DNA from 4 places in the Paenibacillus sp. S25 genome. Region 4 is predicted to be linked to each of the others. Evidence: riboswitches for the same ligand, from Rfam matches in the RefSeq annotation. Region 4 holds a riboswitch; each other region holds the start of a gene.
What was found. A riboswitch is a leader RNA that binds a small molecule or an ion and turns the genes downstream of it on or off. The one in region 4 is predicted to bind thiamine pyrophosphate.

Region 1 (3,121 bases), 2.2 Mb from region 4:
TAAACTACGGAGGCCGCTAAAATGTTCCAGCTCCAGCAAATCAATCCCCGCACCGTTCTGTTGCGTCACCGCTTCACTCCAACGTGGCGAAGACGATTCATTCCATACTCCCGGATACCACACACCGTACTCGGACAATGCCTGCCGATGCACATGAAATACTTCTTCCGCCCTTCCATCCGCAATAATCTCCCCTTGAGCAGAAAGCACTACAATCCGGTCCACATCATGGACAATTTCATTAATTTTATGCTCCACGATCACCAGTGTCTGGTCTACCGAAATGTTGCGAATGGTATCCCACACCTGTGTAGTGCCTTCCTCGTCCAACAAAGCCGTGGGCTCATCCAGAAAAAGCACTTCTGGCTCCATAGCCAGCACAGACGCAATCGCCAGCCGCTGCTTCATTCCCTGTGACATGCTGCCAATGGGCATGTGTATATCCTCCGTCGATAGACCAACCTGCATCAGCAGCTCGCGAATACGGGATCGCATCTGCTCACGAGGAACCTGATTATTTTCCAACACAAAAGCCAGTTCCTCATCTGCATATGACATACAGAACTGCGTATCAGGATCTTGAAATACAATACCTGAGACACTTGGGATTACAGCAGCATCGCATTTCATAGGCACTTCTATCGTGCGTGGAATCAGACCGCTTAGCACTTGGAGCAGCGTTGATTTACCGCATCCACTCGGTCCCAGTAGCAGCAGCTTTTCTCCCTTGCGGACAGACAAAGACATATTGTGAAAAAGCAGCTCCTGCTCACCGGGGAATTTCAACCGAAGACGGGTGATCGAAGCCACCACATCTTCGGTTGCCTGGCTCATCAATCCAGCCCCTTATAATCTTGTTCCGTTGCAGGCCTCAAACTTCGCGTAACTCCGGTTACCTCCAATGCCTTAGCCAGATAGAAAGCGAATACCCCGGCAATCACAATGCTGCCAATCATGCGAAAACCAATATACAAAACATAGTTCCAGGTCGAAAGCTGATCAATATACCCGTAGCTGAAGTCTAAAATTAGAGAAGCGACAGCCGCCCCAGCCGCAGCTAGCGAAGCAACCCACAGGTTTGCGTTCCGATACAGAAAAGCCGCAAAAAACAGCTCCGCCCCCAAGCCTTGCAGCAGGCCATAGTACAAAGTGGACATCCCCCATTCGCTTCCCAAAAAAGCACTGACCGTTGCCGCTGCCACCTCTGCCAAAATTGCAACACCTGGCTTGCGAATGATGAGATAAGCAAACGTGCCTGCCATAAACCACATGCCATACATCAGTTGCTCGGCGTGTAGACCAAATGGTTTCATTAAATCATAGGCAGGTCCCCATATTTTGTAGACTAACCCGAACACAACAGCGATCACAATCGTGACCAAAATATCAGTCAGCTTCAACCCTTTGGACGCTCTTACAGCAGTATTCATTATTGCGTGCTCCCCTTTTTCCTTATAATTGGCCTCTTGGCCATAAAAAAAAGCTTGTCTGGAGCTGAATCTCCAGGCAAGCTTTATGCGCAGTAAAAGGTGAAGTACCATACAAAACATCATTCGTCGATATGCCTTATATAACCAGTAGTCTAAGCTTCTACACTGATACCAAGCCAAAGTCAGGATCAAGGTAAAATGCTAGGACATACATTGAATCTATCGACAACCGCAAAACAAGCGGCATTCCTGTATAGTGTTCTTGGTTTCTCTACGCTGGCATTACCCAGATCAGATTTCACGGTCAGTGGCAAGGGCCACCCTCTCAGCCTGACTTTCTCAAGCTCCCGACAATGCTTTTTTAATTCACTATAATATATACCACATCTATGGCTTTGACAATCCTATAATCCGAAGAAACGTTTGGCTGTCTCCGTCGTGGCGATTTCGATCTCCATCATGCTTCGGCCTGTACATTCGGCAACCGCAGCAGCAATGTGAGCGAGATACATCGATTCATTACGCCCTTCTTTGGGCTTCACGGGCAAATTACGCGGGGTCAAAAATGGAGCATCTGTTTCAATCATCAGACGGTCCAAGGGAATATCTCTGACCAGTTCACGCAGATGTTTGCCACGCCGTTCGTCGCAAATCCAGCCGGTGATCCCGATATACAGTCCCATTTCTACATACCTATGCAATTCCTGTTCCGTGCCGGTAAAACAATGCACTACCGCTTTATCGACAAGCCCTTGATACTCCCGAAGCATAGCGACAAAATCCTCATGTGCATCTCGTTCATGCAAAAATAACGGCATATTCAGCTCACCCGCCAGTTGGATTTGCTCGCCAAACCATCGGCGCTGCACATCACGCGGCGAAAAATCACGGTTATAGTCCAATCCGCATTCCCCTATGGATACGACCTGCGGCTGACTCGCCAGCTGGCGGAGCTGCTGAATCGTATCTGCGCTGCAGTCTTTGGCATCATGGGGATGCACGCCAGCTGTCGCATACAGCTTGCCCGGATAACGTGCTGCATACTGAGAAGCCTCCCGACTGCTGCGGACACTGGTCCCGGTAATAATCAGGGGTGAAATTCCTACAGCTGCGGCTCTCTCTACCACCTGTTCCCGATCCGCATGAAACGAACGGTGCATCAAGTTCACGCCAATATCAATTAACGGTGTACCCCTTTCCATCTCAATCCCTCCTTCGCAAACTACAATCTCGGATCAATCGGCTCCGATTCCAGAGATAGCGCGGCAAGGACGCATTCATGAATACGATCTACCGTATCCTTGCGGACAAAACGTTCCACGGCTTCCATACCAAGCGCTCCCTCCATCAGGGCATGACGCTCCTTTTTGTTCGTTCGACGCTGCTTCAGACGCTTTAAATTCTCAGAGGCAAGATAATCCATACCGTAAATGATGTGCAAATACTTCCGGCCTCTCACCTTGATTGCAGGCTGAATCATCTTGTCCCGATTTTTCATCAAAAAGCGTTCCGGCTTGATCACAATCCCCTCATGACCATCCTCTGTCATCTCGTTCCACCAGCGAATGACCTCTTCCTCGCTTGCTTCGTCCGTGATAACGCGATACTCTGTCTCCATAAACAGAGAAGACAGCCCAGCCAGCTCCCGGTTTTGCTCCATATGCCAAATATGAGAATGGCCGAAAAAAGTC
Region 2 (3,121 bases), 2.7 Mb from region 4:
TATCGCGAGAATTGCTAGCTGCCCAGGATGGAGCGGCTGAAAACACCAGCATACTACAAGCTACAACTGCTGCTGTAAACCCTTTAAACCAATTTTTACGAAATAACAAAATATACCCCTCCTCATTAAGGTGTATGCCTCATATACATACTTTTGCACATATATGTAAGCCTTGAACCCACCATTTCTATTTTAATCCAACGCCAGGCAAAAGAGTAGTCATTTACTTAAATTATTTATGAAAAAATAATTAATTTTCTCAAAAAATAAAAACCAGCAAACCTCCTTAAAAACTCGGAGATTCACTGGTTTGTCGATTTATATTCTTATTATTTATTCCACACTTGGCGCTCAGTTTGCTGACCCACATACTCAATGCGTGTCGGATTCACGTCCAGAATGACATAATCGGGATCATCCGGTCCGGAAAACCATTCCTTCAAGGAATCGTTCCACACTTGTTTGCGCAGCCCCTCATCAGCTGTAATCTGGACGGTAGCCTCCACTTCTACGACTTCCTTCGTACCGCCAACTTCATAACCCAGCAGCAGATAAGCATTCGGATTGTTTTTTAGCTCATCCACTTTATGTGTTTTTCGATCTGTCGCCAGATGAATGTTCATTCCATCGTTAAAAAGGGCCATATAGCGTACTTTCGGTTTGCCACCCTCTACCGTACCTAACGAGCAAAATTTGTTGTTATCCAAAGCCTTCACAATGGCTTGTTCCAGTTGGTTGCGATCCAATGTTTCCGTTTTACCCACAGTACAACAACTCCTTTTCACGAATTAGAATTCTCTACGGCCACGCCATTGGGCACCAGCCCATCTGAACCTACTTGCGTAGCTGTTCTGAAAATAACATGACCCGATCGAATCGGATTGATTCATGCTCATTTTCAGATCAAAGCTCACAGTAAAAGTGTACCCTGTCGTTCGGCAAATGAACCGTCATCTCTCCCTTCATGCTGGACAGACCCGCATTCAAGGCATATAATCGTCGTAGTAAACCCGAATAAATGAACCCATTAAACCATACAATGCCAGGGGTGCTGGAATCGGCCGGCTGAGAGTGTGTCCCAAGACACTGACCCTTACAACCTGATCTGGGTAATGCCAGCGTAGGAATGCTTAAGCAAGATGTGCCTTTTTTACATAGGACCATCCCTTACTTTGGTATATACAAGCGCAAGCGTCCCGGAAACTCGGGGCGCTTTTTTTATTGAAGATTATGTTGTTGGAAAGATCGCGTCCGGCAGATGTTATTTTTAGAAAATGGGGAACTTAAGCTGTCTGATTGGACGGATAACGGGTAATTAAAGGAGAGAACACAACGATGAAGCGCATGAAAATGTTAAGCCTGGGACTGATCAGTCTGTGGCTCATGGCCCTGACCCTGACCGCTTGCGGTGGAAGTGCCCCCACATCCCAAGAAGCGGCTCCCGCTACCGACACCCAAACGTCTACTCCGGCAAAGGGGCTCAAAGATGTTAAAGTCGTGCTCGACTGGACACCCAATACGAATCATACGGGACTCTATGTCGCTAAGGACAAAGGATTTTACGAAAAAGCGGGTTTGAATGTCCAAATTGTTCAACCTGGTTCAGGCGGAGCCGATCAAATGGTTGCTTCTAATGCTGCACCTTTTGGTATTAGCTACCAAGAAGGCGTCACACAAGCTCGTACGCAAGGTGTGCCGCTTGTATCCATCGCTGCGGTGATTCAGCATAATACCTCAGGCTTCGCAGCCCCAGTAGATCGCGGAATTAAGAGCCCGAAAGATTTTGAAGGTAAAAAATACGGCGGTTGGGGCTCTCCCGTAGAAGAAGCGGTCATGAAATCCATCATGGATTCAAACAAAGGCGATGTGAGCAAAGTGAAGATCGTCAACATGGGCAATGCAGACTATTTTACAGCCGTGAAGCGGGATATTGACTTTGCTTGGATTTTCTATGCATGGACCGGAATCGAAGCCGAGCTTCGAGGTGAGCCATTGGATATGCTGTATGTAAAAGATTATTCCAAAAGCCTTGATTACTATACGCCTGTAATTGTAAGCAACGAACAGACGATAAAAAATGATCCAGAGCTGGTCAAAGCGTTCATGGACGCTACCGCACAAGGCTATGAATACACTATCGCCCATCCAGAAGAAGCCGCGGACATCTTAAGCAAAGCTGTACCAGAGCTGGATAAAAAACTGGTGCTCGCCAGCCAAAAATGGCTAAGCCCGCGTTATCAGGACGATGCCGCGCAATGGGGCGTGCAAAAAGCAGAGGTATGGCAAAACTATTCGGACTGGATGTACGAACGCAAGCTGCTCAGCAAGCCTTTGGAAGTCGATAAAGCCTTCACAAATGACTTCTTGCCCAAGCGCTGACCATTTGTTAAAACGCAAAATAAGACCGAACTAGAGAAGTGAACGAAGCGCCACTAGGCAGTCGGATGGTGCCTCCCATCGCTGTTGTACCCAGAATTCTTTTATGAATATCCAGAGGTTGAAATCTGGGTACAAAGGCGAACGCTAACGCTTGTACAGCACCATTCCGCCCACTTCGTTCTCGTTCCACTTGGTTTATTCTTTAGTTTTTCATATTATCTAAGCGCTAAGTAGGTGCGCTTGTGTGTTAATAATGCCACACAAACCAGCTTTAAAAACAGGGTGCTTTTAAGGCGGTTGGCAGCGGAGCGGTTCATTTGAATCTGGAGAAGCGCAGCGTTCGCCTTTGCCGTTGGATTCTTAACTTTTAAAATTTATTCAAAGAATCCCATGGCAACAGCGATCGTAAGATCAAATGAAACGCGGAGCGGTCTCAAACGCCTTAAACCACCCTATGTTCTCTAAAACACTCCAAATAAAGGACAGGTGAATTTGCATGGCTAACACACTGCTCAGTATTCAAGTAATCCCTAAAACTCCTAATAATGAGGACTCTTACCCGTATGTAGATAAGGCGATTGAGGTCATTCAGCGCTCCGGCGTCAAACATCAAGTGAATCCATTGGATACGACCATGGAGGGCGAGCTCGACGAGTTGCTGAAAGTGGTCAAAGAAATGCACGAGGCTTTGACGGAAGCGGGCAGTCCCAGCGTCATTTCACAGATCAAAATCGCACATAAC
Region 3 (3,121 bases), 2.4 Mb from region 4:
AGTACAGCGGTGCAACGGTGGGATTCGTAAGTACCCATGCGATGTAAGCATGCAAGGCAATAAAACAAAACAACAGAAAAAAGACGACCGACAGCAGCAGAGCAATCACAACGTGCTTGAACCGCAGCAGACGGGGATTAAAGAGTGGGGTGGACGGCTCCTGAACAGCGGTCTGTAGCTGAGAGTTGCGCTGGGATGTCGAAATCATGTAAGAGCCTCCTTATATAAAATTGATCTTCGTTTCATAGAATATAGGTATAATTCCACTTGAAAATGATAGTGTAGATCCGTATAGATACCTATTATCGTATGATGGGGATTATCCAAAGTCAACGCCTGAACCGGAAAAGTAAAAATGATGCAAAGAATTGTCGATGTTTGTTCTCGTTCTGTAATATGGTTGTCACAAAAACATCGGTTTACAGTAGCCGCGACTATTCTATATAATTTATGTAACCATGTTTCATAGTGTGAAACGAATATGGATACAAGAGGAGCGGTTCACGATGGAAGACCGTAAATTAACCGTTCGCGCTGTAGAGCGTGCACTTGATATACTGCTGTGTTTTACCGCAGATTCGGATCTTGGCCTGACGGAGATTGCCTCCAAAATTGGTCTACATAAAAGCACGGTTCATCGGCTGCTGACTACGTTGGAGGATCGGGGCTTTGTCGTTCGGAATGCCGAAACGGAAAAATATCGACTTGGCTTCCGCATTTGGGAGCTATCCACGCATTTGTCCCAAAGTGACGAGCCGGCGGTGTTGTTACAGCCTGCAATGGAAGGATTACGTGACCGTTTGGGCGAGACGGTCAGCTTGTACTTACGGGACGGCAGCATGCGTATTCGCATACAAGCCGTGCAGAGCAATCAGGCGATTCGCAGGGTCGCGCCTGTAGGTGCGCGTATGCCGCTTGCTGTAGGGGCCTCCAGCAAGGTGCTGGCAGCCTTTATGCCGCCGCAGGAGCTGGAAGCTCTGCTAAGCGGGGATGAATGGCCGCCCTCGGTAGACCCGGAGGTCTATAAAGCCCAGCTACAGGACATCCGCGAGAAGGGCTATGCGACCAGCTATGAAGAACGGGAGCCAGGGGCTGCTGCTGTGGCTGCGCCAATTGTAAACCGGAAGGGACAGGTCACTGCGGCTTTATCTGTATCCGGTCCGGTCAGTCGGCTTGCACCCGAGACGCTACATGACTTTGCTCCGATTTTGATTGAAGCGGCGAAGGAAATGGGGCTTATGCTTCCGTAACAAGAATGAACACAGTTGAAGCAAGCAGAGTGATTTGATGGGGAGTGTCTCCTTGGTAAAGTGAACCTAGAAGGGTTGCCAAAGCTATAAATTTAAAGTAGTCTGGTAAGGATGGCGGGATGTCTGTTATAGCCGCCTCATGTGAATAGAAGTATCACAGTTACTGGGGGAGCCTGTAATGCCGGGCTGAGATGGAATCGTGCAAGATTCCGGACCCTTTGCACCTGATCTGGATCATACCAGCGTAGGGAAGTAATCGGCCAATGAAATGTATACGCGGCTGCTGTCTACGGTGACGCATTGGAATAGGATTATTCCACATGCGTACTGTCTGGATAGCTGCCTCGTTAGATTAGCCGGTTCCCTAGGGAACCGGCTTTTTTGCATAGATCAGCGCCACCCTGGGAATGGTTCCGGATCGGTGTGTCATTTCATCGAAACGGGAGGAATGGACAATGAAGCCGACAGAAGCAGAAGGAACAAAAGGAACAGAATTGAAATCAAACGAAGTAAGATTGGTAGGAACAAAAGAAGTTGAGGTAGAGAAGACAAACGGGGATCAAGCCAATGGGGTAACGCCCTTTCCAGGGAGCCGTAAGGTATATATTCAAGGCTCACGGCCGGACATTGCCGTGCCAGAGCGCGAAATTGCTCTTCATCCTACACATACGCCGCAGGGCACGGAGCATCATGAGCCATTGCGTGTATATGATACAAGCGGTCCCATGACTGACGAAGCCTATCAGGTCGATATCCGTCAGGGCCTGCCTCCATTACGGCGAGCTTGGGCACTGGAACGGGGCGATGTGGAGGCTTACGAGGGACGCGCTGTACAGCCGGAGGATAATGGACTGAAAACTGGCTTCAAACGGGAGACAGTGGAATTTCCCGGCGTGACCAACCGTCCGCTTCGTGCTTCGCAAGGTCGTACAGTGACACAAATGCATTATGCGCGGCAAGGGATCATTACGCCAGAAATGGAATTTGCGGCGATCCGCGAAGGGGTGGAGCCTGAGTTTGTACGGCAGGAGTTGGCGGCTGGACGAGCCATCTTGCCTTCGAATATCAATCACCCGGAAAGTGAGCCAATGGTCATTGGGCGTCATTTTCACGTGAAGATCAATGCGAACATTGGCAATTCTGCGGTTACCTCCTCCATCGAGGAGGAAGTGGAGAAAATGACCTGGGCTGTGCGTTGGGGCTCGGATACAGTTATGGACCTGTCCACAGGCCGTAATATCCATACAACACGTGAATGGATCATTCGGAATTCTCCTGTACCAATTGGGACTGTGCCGCTCTATCAGGCACTTGAAAAGGTGAACGGCGAAGCAGAAGCGCTGACGTGGGAGCTGTATCGCGATACGCTGATTGAGCAGGCGGAGCAGGGAGTGGACTATTTTACAATTCATGCGGGTGTATTGCTGCGGTATATACCGATGACGGCGAATAGAATGACGGGAATTGTATCCCGTGGCGGGTCGATCATGGCAGCCTGGTGCCTTGCGCACCATCAGGAGAATTTTTTGTATACACATTTTGAAGAAATCTGCGAAATTATGAGAGCCTATGATGTGGCCTTTTCTCTCGGGGATGGTCTACGTCCAGGTAGTATCTATGATGCGAATGATGAAGCACAGTTTGCAGAGCTGGAAACGTTGGGCGAGCTAACGCAAATCGCATGGAAGCATGATGTTCAGGTCATGATTGAAGGGCCAGGACATGTCCCTATGCATAAAATCAAAGAGAATGTGGATTTACAAATGGAGATTTGTAAGGAAGCTCCTTTCTATACCTTGGGGCCGCTCACGACGGATATTGCCCCCGGATATGATCATATTACTTCAGCCATCGGGGCGGCGATGATCGGT
Region 4 (3,121 bases):
ACAAGGTAAATATCATCAGCATAAATGGTGTATTCTAACGGGTGATCCTTCAAGGAGACCGCTACCGCTTCTCCCTTGACCGGATAAAGTGGATATTCAAATCCAACTTGCGCTAGCAATTTCATGCTATCCAAGCCTCCGGCAATAATGACCTGATCGCACGAAAAAAAGCCACTATCTGTTCGGACACCGCAAACTCGACCATCCTGCATGACCAGTTGCTCTGCCTGTGTACCAGACCATACCGTTGCCCCCAGCACCGCAGCAGCACCTGCATAAGCACGACAAAGCTGGACAGGAGCCACTTGTGTCTCCTTTGAACGATATATTGCCCCGATCGCTTGTTCATCCAAACCTGGAATTCGTCGGGCCAATTCCCTCGCATCCCACCAGATAGGACAATCATCCTCTCGCGTTTTAGCAGCTTTCCAGCGTTTTTGGCCTTCAGTTTCCGTACGGAAAGGGGTCACAAATCCTTCTGTACGGAATTCTACCGAAATACCTGACAAACGCTCCAGATCACAGACAAGCTCAGGGAATGCGTCTCGACTTATGCGAGCAAATCGTGCCAGCTCAGAGTCGATGAACTCTTCACTTTCCGCTGCCAGCATTCCAACCGCTGCTCCTGAGGCTCCCTCACCCGGGATCAATCGTTCCAGCATGATCGTACTTCTTCCCTCCTTGGCCACATGATAAGCAATGGAACTGCCGATGACACCTCCACCTATGACCAAGCATTCAGCGTGTCCTATCGCTCTTGCCTCCGTGTGTATCTTTAGCATTGGTCCCGTGTCTCCTCTCCATAAACCATTCTGCTTTCAGCTTGCCTTTACTCTCGTTTTTTCGCTACAGGCTGTGAACTACAAGATCTGCCATTCGCCTGTATTCCATCGCAGCTGCAACAGGCGACTCAGCCTCCCATATACCAGACATCACCGCAATACCGCTTGCTCCGGCCCTATAAAGCTCCGGGATATGGTGCGGTTGTATGCCGCCCAGCGCGATCACCGGAATGTTCGACAGCCTGCAAATATGTTCAAGCTGAGCTAAACCCCGCGGTACAATACCGGGCTTACAATGGGTCTCATATACGTGACCATAAAGTACATAGTCCGCTCCTGCCCGCTCGGCAGCCTGCGCCTCCTCCAATGAATGCACAGATGCTCCACAGCGTGTACCCTTTGGAAGAAGGCTTTTCACATCCGCAACGGGTAATCCATTAGCTGGTAGCTGGACGGCTCCAACCAAAGTAAGTAAAGCTACATCCACACGATCATTTACTACAATTTGTTGCAAAGGAACTTCCTGCTCCACCATGCTGCGAGTCAAAGAAAGCAATGCAGAGGCACCATTTTGTTTCAAACGTGCGTGTACATAATGAACATACGGACAAATCACAGCAGCCACTTGGGCGGCTTGTCCAAAAGTGCCCTTTTCCATCGAAATTGCGTGTAATTCGATTTTCTCTTCACCTCACATTGGACTAGAGGATCTATGCTTAGTCAGCCACGTCTACCAGCAGAAATGAAAGGGGATTGTATGTGAATCGTCTACGGAAGCTCGAACAACTTAAAATGAACGAAACGCAAAAAAACCACTTCCCCAAGGAAGTGGTTTAACGAACGTCCAATAATCGAACGGACAATGATATCCGTATACGTGTATCGTCCCACGCACAAACAAAATAAAGATGGTGTTGCCTTGTTTGTACGGCGCTCACTTCCCTACGCTGGCATAACCCAGATCAGGTGCAAAGGGTCCGAAATCCATTTATTCCGTCTCAGCCGCATGGGCGGCTCCCCTAGTGTGACTATTTTATTGTATAAGCTAAAGATAGCTTAGCATATTTTCCTAATTCTGCAAACCCCACTTCGTGTGAAATATGCAGAATTGGATTTAGCTGATTTTAGTTAACTTTACTTGACCACTCTTCCACATTCCACGTTTTGGTTACCCAATCCTCGTAAAAGTCCGGTTCGTGAGACACAAGCAAAACGGTCCCTTTGTATTCCTTCAAGGCACGTTTCAGCTCATCCTTAGCTTTAACATCCAAGTGGTTGGTAGGCTCATCGAACAGTACCCAGTTGCTTTCACGCATTAACAGTTTGCAAAGACGGACTTTAGCCTGTTCTCCACCACTGAGCGCAGATAGCGGACGCGTGATATGCTCATTCTTTAAACCGCAACGCGCCAAATGCGCTCGTACTTCATGCTGGTTCAAATGCGGGAATTCATTCCACACATCGTCAATCGGTGTAATTTTCTCCGCCTTTACTTCCTGCTCAAAATAAGCGGGCTGCAAAAAATCACCTTGATAGGTTTTTCCACTGATTGGTGGAATTTTTCCCAGAATGGTTTTGAGCAATGTCGATTTACCAACACCGTTGTAGCCGACAATTGCAATCTTTTCACCACGTTCAATCGTCATGGACATTTTAGGCAATAGGGCATGCGTATAACCAATCTCAAAATCAATACCCTCAAATACCGTCTTTCCGCTCGCACGTGCTTCTTTGAATTGAAAGGTTGGCTTCGCAGCTTCTTCAGGCTTATCAATACGTTCGATCCGATCAAGCTGCTTTTCACGGCTCTTTGCTCGGCCTGATGTAGATGCACGCGCCTTATTACGCTGAATAAAATCTTCCTGTTTCTTAATAAAGTCCTGTTGCTTCTCATAAGCATCAATATGCTGAGCCTTGTTCAGATCTGCCATCTCAAGAAACTTTTCATAGTTAGCTGAATAACGGGTCATCTTGGCAAATTCAAGATGGTAAATAACATTAACGACCTGATTCATAAACTCAGTATCATGTGAAATAAGAATAAAAGCATAGGGATAATCCTTCAAATAGCGCGTAAGCCATTCGATATGCTCGACATCCAAATAGTTGGTAGGCTCATCCAGCAGCAGGACATTTGGCTTTTCCAACAGCAACTTAGCAAGAAGCACCTTTGTCCGTTGCCCGCCGCTAAGTGCAGATACATCCCGATCCAGTCCTATGGCCGAGAGTCCCAGTCCATTCGCCATTTCTTCAACCTTCACATCAATGAGGTAAAAATCCCCCATATCCAGTTGCTCCTGAATTTCACCCATCTGTTCCAGCAGCACTTCCAACTCTTC

Region 1: it holds a riboswitch for thiamine pyrophosphate, as region 4 does, so the genes downstream of both, KAI37_RS04485 (ECF transporter S component) here and KAI37_RS13510 (thiamine phosphate synthase) in region 4, are expected to answer to the same signal.
Region 2: it holds a riboswitch for thiamine pyrophosphate, as region 4 does, so the genes downstream of both, KAI37_RS02220 (ABC transporter substrate-binding protein) here and KAI37_RS13510 (thiamine phosphate synthase) in region 4, are expected to answer to the same signal.
Region 3: it holds a riboswitch for thiamine pyrophosphate, as region 4 does, so the genes downstream of both, thiC (phosphomethylpyrimidine synthase ThiC) here and KAI37_RS13510 (thiamine phosphate synthase) in region 4, are expected to answer to the same signal.

Annotation. Positions count from the first base shown of each region.
Region 1 covers NZ_CP073683.1:992,164-995,284, reverse strand. Annotated here, with positions in the region: gene KAI37_RS04490 (ABC transporter ATP-binding protein) at 1-834, opposite strand, end outside; gene KAI37_RS04485 (ECF transporter S component) at 834-1,430, opposite strand; TPP riboswitch at 1,681-1,790, opposite strand; gene KAI37_RS04480 (TatD family hydrolase) at 1,835-2,632, opposite strand; gene KAI37_RS04475 (polynucleotide kinase-phosphatase) at 2,653-3,121, opposite strand, start outside.
Region 2 covers NZ_CP073683.1:495,525-498,645, reverse strand. Annotated here, with positions in the region: gene KAI37_RS02230 (bifunctional 2',3'-cyclic-nucleotide 2'-phosphodiesterase/3'-nucleotidase) at 1-109, opposite strand, end outside; gene KAI37_RS02225 (pyridoxamine 5'-phosphate oxidase family protein) at 330-764, opposite strand; TPP riboswitch at 1,035-1,144, shown strand; gene KAI37_RS02220 (ABC transporter substrate-binding protein) at 1,336-2,379, shown strand; gene KAI37_RS02215 (MTH1187 family thiamine-binding protein) at 2,876-3,121, shown strand, end outside.
Region 3 covers NZ_CP073683.1:807,314-810,434, forward strand. Annotated here, with positions in the region: gene KAI37_RS03600 (alpha/beta hydrolase) at 1-208, opposite strand, end outside; gene KAI37_RS03605 (IclR family transcriptional regulator) at 507-1,250, shown strand; TPP riboswitch at 1,406-1,518, shown strand; gene thiC (phosphomethylpyrimidine synthase ThiC) at 1,706-3,121, shown strand, end outside.
Region 4 covers NZ_CP073683.1:3,162,099-3,165,219, forward strand. Annotated here, with positions in the region: gene thiO (glycine oxidase ThiO) at 1-782, opposite strand, end outside; gene KAI37_RS13510 (thiamine phosphate synthase) at 847-1,440, opposite strand; TPP riboswitch at 1,705-1,813, opposite strand; gene KAI37_RS13515 (ABC-F family ATP-binding cassette domain-containing protein) at 1,907-3,121, opposite strand, start outside.